3 regions of the Bacillus sp. GW821-FHT01G09 genome follow, and region 3 is predicted to be linked to each of the others. Evidence: riboswitches for the same ligand, from Rfam matches in the RefSeq annotation. Region 3 holds a riboswitch; each other region holds the start of a gene.
What was found. A riboswitch is a leader RNA that binds a small molecule or an ion and turns the genes downstream of it on or off. The one in region 3 is predicted to bind S-adenosylmethionine.

Region 1: another riboswitch for S-adenosylmethionine. It lies ahead of mtnW (2,3-diketo-5-methylthiopentyl-1-phosphate enolase); the one in region 3 lies ahead of metK (methionine adenosyltransferase).
Region 2: another riboswitch for S-adenosylmethionine. It lies ahead of AC07VD_RS04195 (5-methyltetrahydropteroyltriglutamate--homocysteine S-methyltransferase); the one in region 3 lies ahead of metK (methionine adenosyltransferase).

Annotation. Positions count from the first base shown of each region.
Region 1 is NZ_JBWKWL010000002.1:478,159-483,256, forward strand. It holds gene mtnE (methionine-glutamine aminotransferase) at 71-1,267, shown strand; SAM riboswitch class I at 1,306-1,406, shown strand; gene mtnW (2,3-diketo-5-methylthiopentyl-1-phosphate enolase) at 1,491-2,705, shown strand; gene mtnX (2-hydroxy-3-keto-5-methylthiopentenyl-1-phosphate phosphatase) at 2,702-3,409, shown strand; gene AC07VD_RS07960 (methylthioribulose 1-phosphate dehydratase) at 3,367-3,996, shown strand; gene mtnD (acireductone dioxygenase) at 4,011-4,547, shown strand; gene AC07VD_RS07970 (YkvA family protein) at 4,588-4,908, opposite strand.
Region 2 is NZ_JBWKWL010000001.1:836,799-841,896, forward strand. It holds gene AC07VD_RS04190 (5-methyltetrahydropteroyltriglutamate--homocysteine S-methyltransferase) at 1-1,072, shown strand, start outside; SAM riboswitch class I at 1,141-1,247, shown strand; gene AC07VD_RS04195 (5-methyltetrahydropteroyltriglutamate--homocysteine S-methyltransferase) at 1,325-2,461, shown strand; gene AC07VD_RS04200 (3-hydroxybutyrate dehydrogenase) at 2,513-3,286, opposite strand; gene AC07VD_RS04205 (CoA transferase subunit B) at 3,303-3,953, opposite strand; gene AC07VD_RS04210 (CoA transferase subunit A) at 3,950-4,666, opposite strand; gene AC07VD_RS04215 (GntP family permease) at 4,690-5,098, opposite strand, start outside.
Region 3 is NZ_JBWKWL010000003.1:479,708-484,805, forward strand. It holds gene asnB (asparagine synthase (glutamine-hydrolyzing)) at 1-342, opposite strand, end outside; gene metK (methionine adenosyltransferase) at 492-1,694, opposite strand; SAM riboswitch class I at 1,862-2,000, opposite strand; gene pckA (phosphoenolpyruvate carboxykinase (ATP)) at 2,197-3,780, shown strand; gene AC07VD_RS13080 (DUF2584 domain-containing protein) at 3,819-4,061, opposite strand; gene AC07VD_RS13085 (alpha/beta hydrolase family protein) at 4,113-4,886, opposite strand; gene AC07VD_RS13090 (ABC transporter substrate-binding protein) at 5,038-5,098, shown strand, end outside.

The sequences.
Region 1 (5,098 bases), on a different contig from region 3:
TTACTTTTTTCATTTAACCATATATGATGATGGACTATCATTTCAAGATTTTTTTAGAAGGTGAGAATAGATGAAATTTGAACAGTCTCATGTATTGAAGGAATTGCCTAAACAATTCTTCGCTTCTCTGGTGCAGAAAGTGAACCGAAAGCTCGCAGAAGGACATGACGTTATCAATCTAGGACAGGGAAATCCAGATCAGCCGACTCCTGAACATATTGTCGAGGAGATGAAACGAGCTGTTGCTGATCCTGAGAATCATAAATATTCGTCTTTTCGCGGCTCATACCGTCTGAAGTCAGCGGCTGCTGCATTTTACAAAAGAGAGTACGGCATTGATCTGGATCCGGAAACCGAAGTCGCTGTATTATTCGGCGGAAAAGCCGGTCTTGTCGAGCTCCCGCAATGCTTGTTGAATCCCGGTGATACGATTTTAGTTCCCGATCCGGGTTATCCTGATTACTGGTCGGGTGTCACACTTGCAAAAGCAAAGATGGAAATGATGCCGCTCGTAAAGGACAGGGCGTTTCTCCCTGATTACAGCAGCATAACCGCTGAAGTAAGGGAACAGGCGAAATTGATGTATTTGAATTATCCGAATAATCCGACCGGAGCTGTTGCTACTTCCGAGTTCTTTGAAGATACCGTGCGTTTTGCGGCTGAAAACGGAATCTGCGTCGTTCACGATTTTGCTTACGGCGCTGTAGGATTTGACGGCTGCAAGCCTTTAAGCTTTTTGCAGACTGAAGGTGCGAAGGATATCGGAATTGAAATTTACACGCTGTCAAAAACGTATAATATGGCAGGATGGCGGGTTGGCTTTGCCGTCGGAAACGCTTCGGTCATTGAAGCGATCAATCTTTATCAAGACCATATGTTTGTCAGTCTTTTCAGAGCGACTCAAGAGGCTGCAGCAGAGGCACTGTTAGCCGATCAGACGTGTGTGGCAGAGCAAAATGCCAGATATGAGAGCAGGAGAAACGCTTGGATCACGGCATGCCGGGAAATCGGCTGGGATGTAACAGCTCCCGCAGGTTCTTTTTTTGCATGGCTGCCTGTGCCTGAAGGCTATACTTCTGAGCAGTTCTCAGATCTTTTGCTGGAAAAAGCGAATGTGGCGGTTGCGGCTGGAAACGGCTTCGGTAAATATGGCGAGGGCTACGTCAGAGTCGGACTTTTAACAAGTGAAGAAAGACTTAAGGAAGCCGCTTATCGAATTGGCAAACTGAACCTGTTTACCCAAAAAAGCATTGACAAGACTTTATAACGATGGGATAATTCAAAATAATTTATAAAATCTATATTTTCTTATCAAGAGCAGGCAGAGGGACGAGCCCGATGAAGCCCGGCAACCGACTTATAAAGCACGGTGCTAATTCTTGCAGCTAGCGGCTGAGAGATAAGATTCGGACGAGAAACGAAACCTCTTTAGACGCGATTGCAGTTTGAAGAGGTTTTTTGATATGGATGAAAATGAAAGGAGCTCTGGCATGAGTGAGTTATTAGCGACATATCTCCTGACCGAACCGGGAGCCGATACAGAGAAGAAAGCAGAACAAATCGCAACAGGATTGACAGTAGGCTCCTGGACTGATCTGCCCCTTGTAAAACAGGAGCAAATGCAAAAGCACAAGGGGCGGGTGATAAAAGTTGAGGAGAGAGAGGGAACTGCATCAGAAAAACAAGCGGTCATCACAATTGCCTATCCTGAAATCAATTTCTCTCAGGATATTCCGGCTTTGCTGACAACAGTGTTTGGCAAGCTGTCCCTGGACGGAAAAATCAAATTAATCGATCTTCACTTCTCTGAAGCATTTAAGCGTGCACTGCCGGGACCGAAGTTTGGCGTATACGGCATCCGGAAGCTGCTGGGAGAGTTTGAGAGACCGCTGTTAATGAGCATATTTAAAGGCGTAATCGGAAGGGACCTGAGTGATATTAAAGAACAGCTCCGGCAGCAGGCGCTTGGCGGAGTTGACTTGATTAAAGACGATGAAATTTTCTTTGAGACTGGTCTAGCGCCTTTTGAAACAAGAATTGCAGAAGGAAAGCAAATATTGAAAGAAACGTATGAACAAACCGGACATAAAACGCTGTATGCGGTGAATTTGACCGGACGTACGGCTGATCTGTTAGACAAAGCGAGACGCGCCGCCGAGTTGGGAGCGGATGCGCTTTTGTTTAATGTCTTCGCTTACGGCTTGGACGTTATGCAAGGCCTTGCAGAAGATCCTGAAATCCCAGTTCCGATTATGGCGCATCCAGCAGTGAGCGGAGCGTTTACGTCTTCTCCGTTTTACGGTTTTTCTCACGCTCTTTTACTCGGAAAATTAAACCGATATTGCGGTGCTGACTTCAGCCTCTTTCCGTCTCCATATGGTTCGGTTGCGCTTCCAAGAGCAGATGCACTGGCGATTCATGAAGAATGTGTGAGAGAGGATGCTTTTAACCAAACATTTGCTGTTCCGTCAGCAGGCATTCATCCCGGCATGGTTCCGCTATTAATGCGTGATTTCGGCATAGACCACATTATTAACGCCGGAGGAGGCGTACATGGACATCCGAACGGTGCCCAAGGCGGGGGGCGAGCGTTCAGAGCCATTATTGATGCGGTCCTAGAGGCCCAGCCGATTGATGAAAAAGCCGAACAATGCAAGGACCTTAAGCTTGCGCTAGATAAATGGGGAAAGGTTGAAGCCGTATGACGACTCGAAAACCTTTTATTATTTGTGATTTTGACGGAACCATCACGATGAACGACAACATTATAAATATCATGAAAACATTTGCTCCCCCAGAGTGGGTGGCATTAAAAGACGGCGTACTTTCCAAAACGCTGTCGATCAAGGAAGGTGTCGGGCGGATGTTCGGCCTTCTGCCCAGCAGTTTAAAAGAAGAGATTACAAGTTTTGTATTAGAAGATGCAAAAATCAGGGAAGGCTTTCGGGAATTTGTAGCATTTATCAATGAGCACGAGATTCCGTTTTATGTTATAAGCGGTGGAATGGACTTTTTTGTATATCCTTTGCTTGAAGGCATTGTGGAGAAAGACCGCATTTATTGCAACCATGCTTCATTTGACAATGACTATATCCATATTGACTGGCCTCATTCCTGCAAGGGCACATGCAGCAATCAATGCGGGTGCTGTAAGCCGTCGGTCATCCATGAACTTTCTGAACCGAACCAATATATCATCATGATCGGTGATTCGGTTACAGATGTGGAGGCAGCAAAGCTATCTGACCTATGCTTTGCAAGGGATTATTTATTAAACGAATGCCGGGAGCAAAACCTCAATCATCTTCCGTATCAAGATTTTTATGAGATCAGAAAGGAAATTGAGAATGTAAAGGAGGTACAGGAATGGCTGCAAAACAAGAACGCTGGCGAGAGCTCGCTGAAGTAAAAAGGGAATTGGCAGAGAGAGATTGGTTTCCGGCGACTAGCGGCAATCTGTCAATTAAGGTTACAGATGATCCTTTAACATTTCTCGTCACTGCAAGCGGAAAAGATAAACGCAAAGAGACGGTTGAAGATTTTCTGCTGGTTGATCAAAACGGAGAGCCTGCTGAAAGCGGGCATTCTCTGAAACCGTCAGCAGAAACGCTTTTGCATACACATTTGTACAATAAAACCAATGCCGGATGCTGCCTGCATGTCCATACGGTAAACAATAATGTGATTTCAGAGTTATACGGAGACCAAAAGAAAATCACATTCAAAGGCCAGGAAATTATAAAAGCACTCGGCTTGTGGGAAGAGAACGCAGAAGTGACCATTCCGATTATAGAAAATCCGGCACATATCCCGACGCTTGCGGCACTGTTTGCGGAAGAGATTTCAGAAGATTCAGGAGCTGTTCTGATCCGAAATCATGGTATTACGGCTTGGGGGAGAACAGCATTTGAGGCAAAAAGAGTGCTTGAAGCGTATGAATTTTTGTTCAGCTACCATTTGAAATTGAAAACACTCCAGCATCAGCTGGTTAAATAAAAGGAGGAATTGAAATGGCTACAATTCGAATTCATGATGAGGCAAATACAACGATTGAAAATCAAGAGGAAGTGGCAATCTTTCTGGACAGTCAAGAGGTTATTTATGAGCAATGGGATATCACGAAGCTTCCGGAACATCTCTCAGAGAAATATGACCTGACAGAAGAAGAAAAACAGCAAATTCTTGATACCTTCGAAACTGAAATTAAGGATATCTCAACCCGCCGCGGCTATAAAGCACAGGATGTTATTTCATTGTCAGACAGCAATCCGAAACTTGATGAACTGCTTGAAAACTTTAAAAGAGAGCATCACCATACAGACGATGAGGTTCGTTTTATTGTAAGCGGACACGGTATTTTTGTCATTCAAGGCAAGGACGGCACGTTTTTTGATGTCCGTTTAAACCCTGGAGATTTAATCTCTGTGCCTGAGAATATCCGTCATTACTTCACGCTTCAGGAGGACCGCAAAGTTGTCGCGGTGAGAATTTTTGTCACAACTGAAGGCTGGGTTCCGATTTATGAAAAAGACAGCGTGAATCAATAAGTATGAGAAAGCCCCGTTCATCGAACGGGGCTTTTTATATTTATTGCAAACGCCACTTTTCATACTGTGACAGTTCTTTTTTAATCAGTGTCCAAATCAAACCTAAAACAGCTGCATCGTCAATGAACCCAAGACCGAGGATTACGTCTGGAATGATATCGAGCGGCATGACGATATACAGAATTGCGGCAGTTAACAGCAAAAGTGTTTTAACCTGTGAACGAGGGTAGTCGCCATTACGCCAATCGCGAAGCATCTGAAAAAAAGTAGTGATGTGCTGAATACATTTTTTTCGGTTTTTCCTCTTCAAAATTGCTTTTCCGCCTGCCGCTCCGAGCATAATTGCTTTCTTTTTCTTCATTGGGCATACCTCCTGCCTGGCGGCGTGTTTAAGATATTCTTCACCTGGGTATTGTTCTTCTAATCCTATCAATATATCTATTATACCTGAAAAATTAACTTATTTAATGAAAATATGTTTACAAATAAAGTATAATCTGTAATAATGCACAATAACCCAATCAAACTTGTTTCCTATTTCTTAGCGGCGA
Region 2 (5,098 bases), on a different contig from region 3:
CGCCGATCATGTCGGCAGTTTGCTTCGTTCCGTTCCGGTAAAGCAAGCCCGGCAAAAAAAAGCGGCTGGTGAGATGACAGCAGAACAGCTTCGTGATATCGAAAATCAAGAGATCATCCGCATCGTGGAAAAACAAAAAGAAATCGGTCTCGATGTGGTAACAGACGGGGAATTCCGGCGTTCTTGGTGGCATTATGACTTCCTGGAAGGGCTTGACGGTGTGGAACCGTTCATCCCGGCTAAGGGGATTCAGTTCCATAACACAAAAACGAAAGCGCGCAGCATCAAAGTGACGGGAAAACTCGATTTTACGAGCCACCCAGCGCTTGCTGATTATCAATTTTTACATGAGATTGCCGGTAACGCGACGCCAAAATTGACCATTCCCAGCCCAAATATGCTGTTTTTTGGCGAAAAAGCGGATAAAGGGATTTATGACGATCAAGAGGAATATTTTCATGATCTGGCCCAAGCGTACAAAAAAGCAATCAAAGCCTTCTATGATGCTGGCTGCCGTTATCTCCAGCTCGATGATACGTCATGGTCTCTCTTCTTTGAGGAAAAAGGCAGAGAGGTTGTCCGGGCGCTCGGCGGCGATCCAGAAACATTGCCTGCCTTGTTTGCCAAAACGATTAACGATGCAGTGGCAGACCGGCCTGGCGATTTAACGATCACAATGCACATTTGCCGCGGCAACTTCCGCTCAACCTGGGCGGCATCAGGAGGGTACGACGCTGTAGCGGAAACGATTTTGGACGGCTTAAACCTTGACGGCCTGTTCTTGGAATACGATGATGACCGCTCCGGAAACTTTGATCCGCTCCGTTTTGTGAAGCGCAAGGATCTGCAAATTGTGCTCGGCTTGATCACATCGAAATACGGCGAGCTTGAAAATCCTGAGGATGTGAAACGCCGTATCAATGAAGCCGCGCGTTTTGTCAGCTTGGACCAGCTATGCCTGAGCCCGCAGTGCGGTTTCGCCTCTACAGAAGAAGGCAACCTTCTGACAGAGGAGCAGCAATGGGCAAAGCTTCGCCATGTCATCGACATTGCCAACGATGTGTGGAGATAATCTATCATTGACAGAAATAGAAAATGTGTGAATAATAGATACTATCAGAAAATTTCATAAAAAGGTTTTCCTTATCAAGAGAGGTGGAGGGACTGGCCCTGCGATACCCGGCAACCGCTGTTTAACAGAATGGTGCTAAATCCTTTAGAGCAATGATTGCTCTTGAAGATAAGGTTGAGATTGTCACGCAAGCTCTTCCTTATCCAAAGGAAGAGCTTTTTTATATTTGAATGGAAAGAAGGAATGGACAACATGTCACAACAAACAACACCCGCAGAACAAAAATCACTTCAAAGAAAAAAACCGCCGTTTCGCGCGGATCAAGTCGGAAGCCTGTTGAGATCTGAGCCCGTTAAAAAAGCGCGGCTGCAAAAAGCGGCCGGCGAAATTACGGCTGAGCAGCTTCGCCAAATTGAAAACGATGAAATCATCCGCATTGTGGAAAAACAGAAGGAAACCGGCCTGAACGTCGTGACAGACGGTGAATTCCGCAGAGCGTGGTGGCACTTTGATTTCCTGGAAAACTTAGATGGCGTTGAGCCGTTTACTCCTGAGCAAGGCATTCAATTCCATAACGTACAGACAAAAGCACGTGGCATTAAAGTCACAGGCGATATCGACTTTTCAACTCACCCAATGCTTGAAGATTATTCATTTCTCCATAGCATTGCCGGTGACGCAACGCCAAAGATGACGATTCCAAGCCCGAATATGCTGTTTTTCCGCGGAAAACTGGAAAAGGATGCGTATAAAAAAGATTATCACCTTTTCCAGCATGATGTATCCAAAGCATATAAAAAAGCGATTCAAGCGTTTTATGACAGAGGCTGCCGCTACCTCCAGCTTGATGATACAGCGTGGGCCGTTTTCTTATCAGAAAAAGGCTTAAAACAAATCGAAGCGTTCGGAACAACGCCTGATGAGCTTCGCCAGCTGTTTGCGAAATCTATTAACGACGCGATTGCAGACCGCCCGGATGACTTGACGGTAACCATGCATATTTGCCGCGGCAACTTCCAGTCCACTTGGACAGCGGAAGGCGGCTATGACGCAGCAGCCGAAACCATTTTTGACGGCTTGAATCTTGACGGACTTTTCTTAGAGTATGATGATTCACGCTCAGGCGGATTTGAGCCGCTCCGTTACGTAAAACGGTCTGATCTTCAGCTTGTTCTTGGCTTAGTGACATCTAAATTCGGTGAGCTTGAAAATCCGGATGACGTGAAACGCCGTATCGAAGAAGCATCCCGTTATGTAAGCTTAGACCAGCTTTGCCTCAGCCCTCAATGCGGATTCGCTTCAACTGAGGAAGGCAATAAGCTGACTGAAGAACAGCAATGGGCGAAGCTCCGCCATGTGGTTGAGATCGCTAATGATGTTTGGAAATAAGCAAAGAAAAAACACACTTGATTCCCTAGCGGAGCAAGTGTGTTTTTTATGTCATTGTGCGGTGTAGCCCCCATCAAGGACGACAGCCTGCCCAGTGACGCCCTTCGCCTTCTCACTTGCCAAAAACACGGCATAATCCGCAATTTCCTTGACGGAAAGCAGTCGCTTTTGCGGCACAAGCGGAAAAATGACTTGTTCAAGTACAGAGTCGTAAGGGACATTTCTAGTTTTCGATAGATCGCTAAGCTGATTGCGTACAAGCTGGGTATCGACATAACCCGGACAGAGCGCATTGACTGTTATGCCGTGGGGCGCGCCTTCCAGCGCCCCTACTTTTGTGAGTCCAATGACGCCGTGCTTGGCGCTATTATAAGCGGATTTCCCTGCAAAGCCGACTAATCCATTAACAGACGCGATATTAATGATTCTGCCAAACTGCTGTTTTTTCATGATCGGAAAAACATGCTTCATTGCAATAAAGGGGGCCGTCAGCATGACCTTGATCAGCTGTTCAAAGGTGTCTGTCGGAAACTCTTCAATCGGAGCGACGTGCTGAATACCGGCATTGTTCACCAGAATATCCAAGCGGCCGTATTGTTTTTGGATGACGTTCACCGTATCAGCAACTTGCGCTTCCTTTGTCACATCATACGGAATGGCCGCCGCGTCAAAGCCTTCTTCTGCAAGCTTGGAGGCTGCTTTTTCACATGCTTCCGGACGGAGGTCTGAAACGATGACGCTGGCACCTTCCCGGGCGAATTCTCTTGCCATTTCGAATCCGATTCCGCCGGCAGCCCCTGTCACCAAAGCGACTTGTTTTCTCATGTCAAACACCTTCCCATTAAGAATTAAGTACAGATTGGCTTACAGCGAAATCAGCTTCTGTTTTTTCATAAACCTCTTCAATTGTGACACCATCCTGAAGCTCCGTCAGTGTCATGCGGCCATTTACAAAATCAAATACAGCCAAATCCGTAATCAGCCTGTGTACGACTTTCTGGCCTGTCAGCGGAAGGGAGCATGTTTTTTTCACCTTTGATTCGCCATGCTTATTGACGTGCTCCATGATGACAACGATCCGTTTCGCCCCGTTGACGAGATCCATGGCGCCGCCCATCCCTTTTACCATTTTGCCGGGGATCATCCAATTTGCCAAATCCCCCTGCTCCGAAACCTCCATTCCGCCAAGAATAGCCAAATCGATATGCCCGCCTCTTATCATCGCGAATGACTCAGCGCTGTCAAAATAAGAGGCGCCCGTCACTTCAGTGATCGTTTCCTTTCCCGCATTGATCAAATCCGCGTCTTCCATTCCTTCCAGAGGATAGGGGCCGATTCCGAGCAAGCCGTTTTCCGACTGAAGCATGACGTGAACGCCATCGGGTATCTCATTTGCGACAAGCGTCGGCATTCCAATCCCGAGATTCACATTCATGCCGTCCTTGATTTCTTGTACAGCCCGTTTGACCATTCGTTTTCTCGCTTCCTTCACTTGGCCTCACCCTTTCCCGATGCTTGCTGAACTGTTCGTTTTTCTATCCGTTTTTCTTGGCTCGAGCCAAGCACGACATGCTGTACGTAAATTCCCGGCGTATGGATGTGATCTGGATCGAGCTCTCCTGCTTCCACGATTTCTTCCGCCTCGGCAATCGTGATCTTGCCTGCCATGGCGGCAATGGGATTGAAATTTCTCGCCGTTTTCCTAAAAACCAAATTGCCCATGGTGTCCGCTTTCCACGCTTTGACGATCGCCACATTGCCGGTAATGCCTCGCTCCAGCACATAAGTCCGGCCGCCGAATGTTTTATGTTCCTTTCCCTCGGCTATGGAGGTGCCGACGCCTGTCGCCGTATAAAATCCCGGTATGCCTGCACCGCCTGCACGAATTCTCTCAGCGAGCGTTCCTTGGGGAACAAGCTCGACCTCAAGCTCTCCGCTTAAAAACTGCCGCTCAAAAATTTTATTTTCACCGACATAGGAAGCGATCATTTTCTTGATTTGCTTGTTAGCCAGAAGCAAACCAAGCCCCCAGTCATCCACTCCGCAGTTATTGCTGACAACGGTTAAATCCTTTACCCCCTGATCTCTTATAGACAAAATGAGCTGTTCAGGGATGCCGCACAGCCCAAACCCTCCCGCGATCAGCGTATCCCCATCATGAATCAATTTCGCAGCTTCCTTGCTTGATGACAGCACTTTTCCCATATTGATGCCCCTTTCGTTTTCTTCTACACTAGACCAGTCAGGCTGTAAATCGCGATCACAGCAAATACGGCAGCCGTTTTAATGAGCGTGATCGCAAAAATATCGCGATAGGATTGCCGGTGTGTCAAACCCGTCACGGCCAGAAGCGTGATAACGGCGCCATTATGCGGCAGTGTATCCATCCCGCCTGATGCCATTGAAATGACCCGATGCATCACCTCTGGCGGAATATTGTAAGCCTGAATCGCCTGTAAGTATTGTTCTGACATCGCGCTTAACGCAATGCCCATTCCTCCTGAAGCCGAGCCGGTGATTCCCGCCAGCGCAGTTGTCGTAACGGCGCCATTTACAAGCGGATCGGTAAAAGTATGTGAAATTCCGCTGCTCAGCTTATGAAACCCCGGCAGCGCGGCGATAATGCCGCCGAACCCG
Region 3 (5,098 bases):
TTTATAGTGACGGTAAGTCGCAAGAAGAACCTCTGTGTCCGAATCCGTGTTGAATGTGTACCCCTTTGCTTCAAGTTCTTCTCTCAGTTCAATATAGTTATAGATTTCTCCGTTAAAGATAATCCAATATGTTTCATCTTCATATGATAAAGGCTGTCCGCCATTTTCTACATCAATAATGCTGAGCCGTCTGAATCCGAAGCCGACGTGCTCATCATGGAAATATCCATCACTGTCAGGACCGCGGTGAACGATCATTTGGTTCATTTGTTTGATTAGTTCTTCTTGATCAGCGGTTTGAGCTAACGGATGCTTGTTAAAAACCCCGACAAATCCACACATAGTATTGCCTCCATAATTAAAATTGTCATCATTGAACCCCTATTTATAGACGCTGTGAATAGTATTTGGTTTCACAGTTATGTAAAAAAATAAACATGAATACAACGATAAAAAAGGGAAAGCCGCTTAACCAGTAAGCGGCTATAAAATTATTCTCCTAACGCTTCTTTACGCAGCTGCTCCGCTTTGTCTGTACGCTCCCAAGGAAGGTCAACATCGTGACGTCCAAAGTGGCCGTACGCAGCAGTTTGTTTGTAGATCGGACGGCGCAAATCAAGCATTTTGATAATGCCGGCAGGTCGTAAATCAAAGTTATTGCGAACAACTTCAATCAGTTTTTCCTCAGAAGCTTTTCCGGAACCGAATGTGTTGATTGAGATTGACACAGGCTGTGCAACACCGATCGCGTAAGCAAGCTGTACTTCGCAAGAATCAGCAAGCTCAGCCGCAACGATGTTTTTCGCAACGTATCTTGCCGCATAAGCTGCAGAACGGTCTACCTTCGTCGCGTCCTTACCTGAGAACGCGCCTCCGCCGTGGCGTGCATAGCCGCCGTACGTATCAACGATGATTTTGCGTCCTGTAAGTCCCGCATCCCCTTGAGGGCCTCCGATTACGAAACGTCCTGTAGGGTTGATGAAATATTTTGTTTCTTCATCAATCAGCTCTTCAGGAACAACCGGATTGATTACATGTTCTTTAATGTTGCGCTGAATTTGCTCAAGTGTAATTTCAGGGTGATGCTGAGTTGAAATAACAATCGCGTCAATGCGGACTGGTTTGTTATTTTCATCGTACTCAACCGTTACCTGTGTTTTGCCGTCAGGGCGAAGGTACGGAAGAATATCTTCTTTACGGACTTCACTTAGGCGGCGGGCTAATTTATGGGCAAGTGAAATTGGAAGAGGCATAAGCTCTTTCGTTTCGTTGCACGCATAACCGAACATTAATCCTTGGTCACCCGCACCAATCGCTTCAATTTCTTCGTCGCTCATTGTGCCTTCACGGGCTTCAAGCGCTTGGTCTACGCCCATCGCGATATCAGCAGACTGCTCATCAATTGATGTTAAAACCGCACAAGTTTCCGCATCAAATCCGTATTTTGCACGTGTGTATCCGATTTCTTTAATGGTTTGGCGAACCGTTTTCGGAATGTCAACATACGTAGAAGTTGTGATCTCTCCGCTTACAAGAACCAAACCTGTTGTCACAGATGTTTCACAAGCAACACGCGCGTTAGGGTCTTTCTTTAAAATTTCATCTAAAATACTGTCAGAAATCTGGTCACAGATTTTATCCGGATGCCCCTCCGTAACAGATTCTGATGTAAATAAACGACGATTTTTACTCATGATTTGCTTCCTCCTGCACAAGGCCTCCCGAAAGACCTTGTATATATGATACGGAACTCGCTCCCTCTTATACAATGTACAGTTATATTAGAGAATGTTAATTGGCATATTTATGAAATAAAAAAACCTTTTCCATCGAGGAAAGGGTTTGGTCTTTGTGCCTTTCACTCTTATCGCTCAAGGAATCATACAACCTTGCAACAGGTTAGCACCTTGGTTGTCTCACTCAGTTGAACATAATAAATAACAGAGAAACCGGTTGCTGGGCTTCATAGGGCCTGTCCCTCCGCCAGCTCGGGATAAGAGTATCCGCTCAATGAAATATCTTATCGTAAAAGGGTTTGCAATGTCAATATGATTCAGAAGAAATAGGCACCTATATTGAGGGAAAACAATGGAAATGCACACACAAAAAATAATAAATAGTATAGACTATTTGAAAATATATGTTATACTAATTAACAATTAGCAAAACACAAAAAACGATAAAGGAAGGTTTCATATGAACTCAGTTGATTTGACCGCTGATTTACAAGCCTTATTAACATGTCCAAATGTGCGTCATAATTTATCAGCAGCACAGCTAACAGAAAAAGTACTTTCCCGAAACGAAGGCATTTTAACATCCACAGGTGCTGTTCGCGCGACAACAGGCGCTTACACAGGACGCTCACCTAAAGATAAATTCATCGTGGAGGAAGAAAGCACGAAAAATAAGATCGATTGGGGCTTGGTGAATCAGCCCATTTCAGAAGAAGCGTTTGAGCGGCTGTATACGAAAGTTGTCAGCTATTTAAAGGAGCGAGATGAACTGTTTGTTTTCGAAGGATTTGCCGGAGCAGACGAGAAATACAGGCTGCCGATCACTGTCGTAAATGAGTTCGCATGGCACAATTTATTTGCGCGGCAGCTGTTTATCCGTCCGGAAGGAAATGATAAGAAAACAGTTGAGCAGCCGTTCACCATTCTTTCTGCTCCGCACTTCAAAGCGGATCCAAAAACAGACGGCACTCATTCCGAAACGTTCATTATTGTCTCTTTCGAAAAGCGGACAATTTTAATCGGCGGAACTGAGTATGCCGGTGAAATGAAGAAGTCCATTTTCTCCATTATGAATTTCCTGCTGCCTGAAAGAGATATTTTATCTATGCACTGCTCCGCCAATGTTGGTGAAAAAGGCGATGTCGCCCTTTTCTTCGGACTGTCAGGAACAGGCAAGACCACCCTGTCGGCAGATGCTGACCGCAAGCTGATCGGTGACGATGAACATGGCTGGTCTGATACAGGCGTCTTTAATATTGAAGGCGGGTGCTACGCTAAGTGCATTCATTTAAGCGAGGAAAAGGAGCCGCAAATCTTTAACGCGATCCGCTTCGGGTCTGTTCTCGAAAATGTCGTTGTTGATGAAGATACACGCGAAGCCAATTATGATGATTCCTTTTATACTGAAAACACGCGGGCAGCTTACCCGATTCATATGATTGACAACATCGTGACTCCAAGCATGGCTGGCCATCCGTCAGCAATTGTATTTTTGACGGCTGATGCCTTCGGAGTCCTGCCGCCGATCAGCAAACTGACGAAGGAGCAGGCGATGTACCATTTCTTGAGCGGTTACACGAGTAAGCTTGCCGGAACCGAACGTGGTGTAACGTCTCCTGAAACAACGTTCTCTACATGCTTCGGCTCACCGTTCCTGCCGCTTCCTGCTCACGTCTATGCTGAAATGCTCGGCAAAAAGATCGATGAACACGGCGCAGACGTTTTCTTAGTCAATACCGGCTGGACCGGGGGCGGCTACGGCACAGGCGAACGAATGAAGCTTTCTTACACTAGAGCAATGGTCAAAGCAGCGATTGAAGGTAAATTAGAGGATGCAGAAATGATAACTGACGATATTTTCGGCCTGCACATTCCGGCTCATGTTCCTGGCGTTCCTGATCATATCCTTCAACCTGAAAACACATGGACCAACAAGGAAGAATACAAAGAAAAAGCAGTCTACCTTGCAAATGAATTCAAAGAGAACTTTAAAAAGTTCGCACATACCGATGCCATCGCCCAGGCAGGCGGCCCTCTCGTATAAAAAACAAAAGCCAAGAGCAATTATGCTCTTGGCTTGTTTTAATTGACGGAATGCAAAGAAGTCAGCTTATATGTAATGATGGTCCGGCCATCTTCCCATTGAAGCTTCTGCACTTCAGCTGTGCCTGACTTTTCGCCAAACTTTGTTTTGCGTACATCCATTGGAATCTCCATCGGATATACTCGGTATCCGTCCTTCTCTAACGTGAATATATTCTCATCTATGCGAACTTCTTTTCCTTTTGTCACAATCAGTGTATTAAATTCAACAGGCATTCCCAAAGTGAAATCCCCTTTCGTTCTCTTTTTTCTTTATCATAACATATTTCACTGTCAGCGGTTTTTCATCCATTGTGTGAGCTGCCGTACGATACGCCGGTTTTCTTTTGGCGGGAAATAATGTGTGAATGTACTGTAGTACCATGTCTCCACCGGCTTATGCAGTTGTTTTAGCTTCTCTTCAAATAAATAGGAATGCTGAATCGAAACATTTTGGTCTTTTTCTCCATGGATTAACAGCACGGGAACCTGAATTTTGTTTACTTGGTCAAACGGTGTCCTCCATTGATATTCCTCAGGCACCTTTTTCGGTGTTCCGCCGATGACTCTTTTCATCATTCGCCGCAAATCCTGCCGCTCCTCGTATGTAAGAATCATATCACTGACGCCTCCCCAGGAAACAAATGAAGCTGCCTGCCTGCCCATTTCGATAGCAGTAAGCATTCCCATAATTCCGCCGCGGGAAAAGCCGAAGATGTGGACTCTATCCTTCTTGACATTTGGGTGCTGCTGAAGCAGGCGAAAAGCAGAAAATGCATCCTCCCTGTCTTCTCCGGCAAAATCCTCATTGCCTTCTCCTCCTTGATTTCCTCTGTAAAAAGGAGCAAACACCACAAACCCTTGGGATGCAAACTGGATAATCCGGCCCGGCCGAACCATGCCCACGCTTTTTATCCCGCCGCGCAAATATAAAAATCCGTCATATTGTCCCGGTTCCGCCGGCTCAGCCAGAAGCCCCTTAACCCGTAATCCATTTGACAGGTAGCAGATCGTATACAAACGCACATGCTGGCTCGGCGACGGAAATCTACTTTTCTCTACAATCAAAACAGCCGCCTCCTTTTTTTCTATATGCTTTCCTTACTCCAAAATTACATCCGGAGAACCTGGTTAGGCATTCACACATTTTTATACCCATCATACGATATGTAAAGCAAAAAAGGATATTAACTTGATGCGAAATAAGGAGGTTGTCTATGTGAACAGATGGTTAAGGCTGGGCTTCGCCTGTGTCGGCAGTATCTTTCTCATGATCGCCC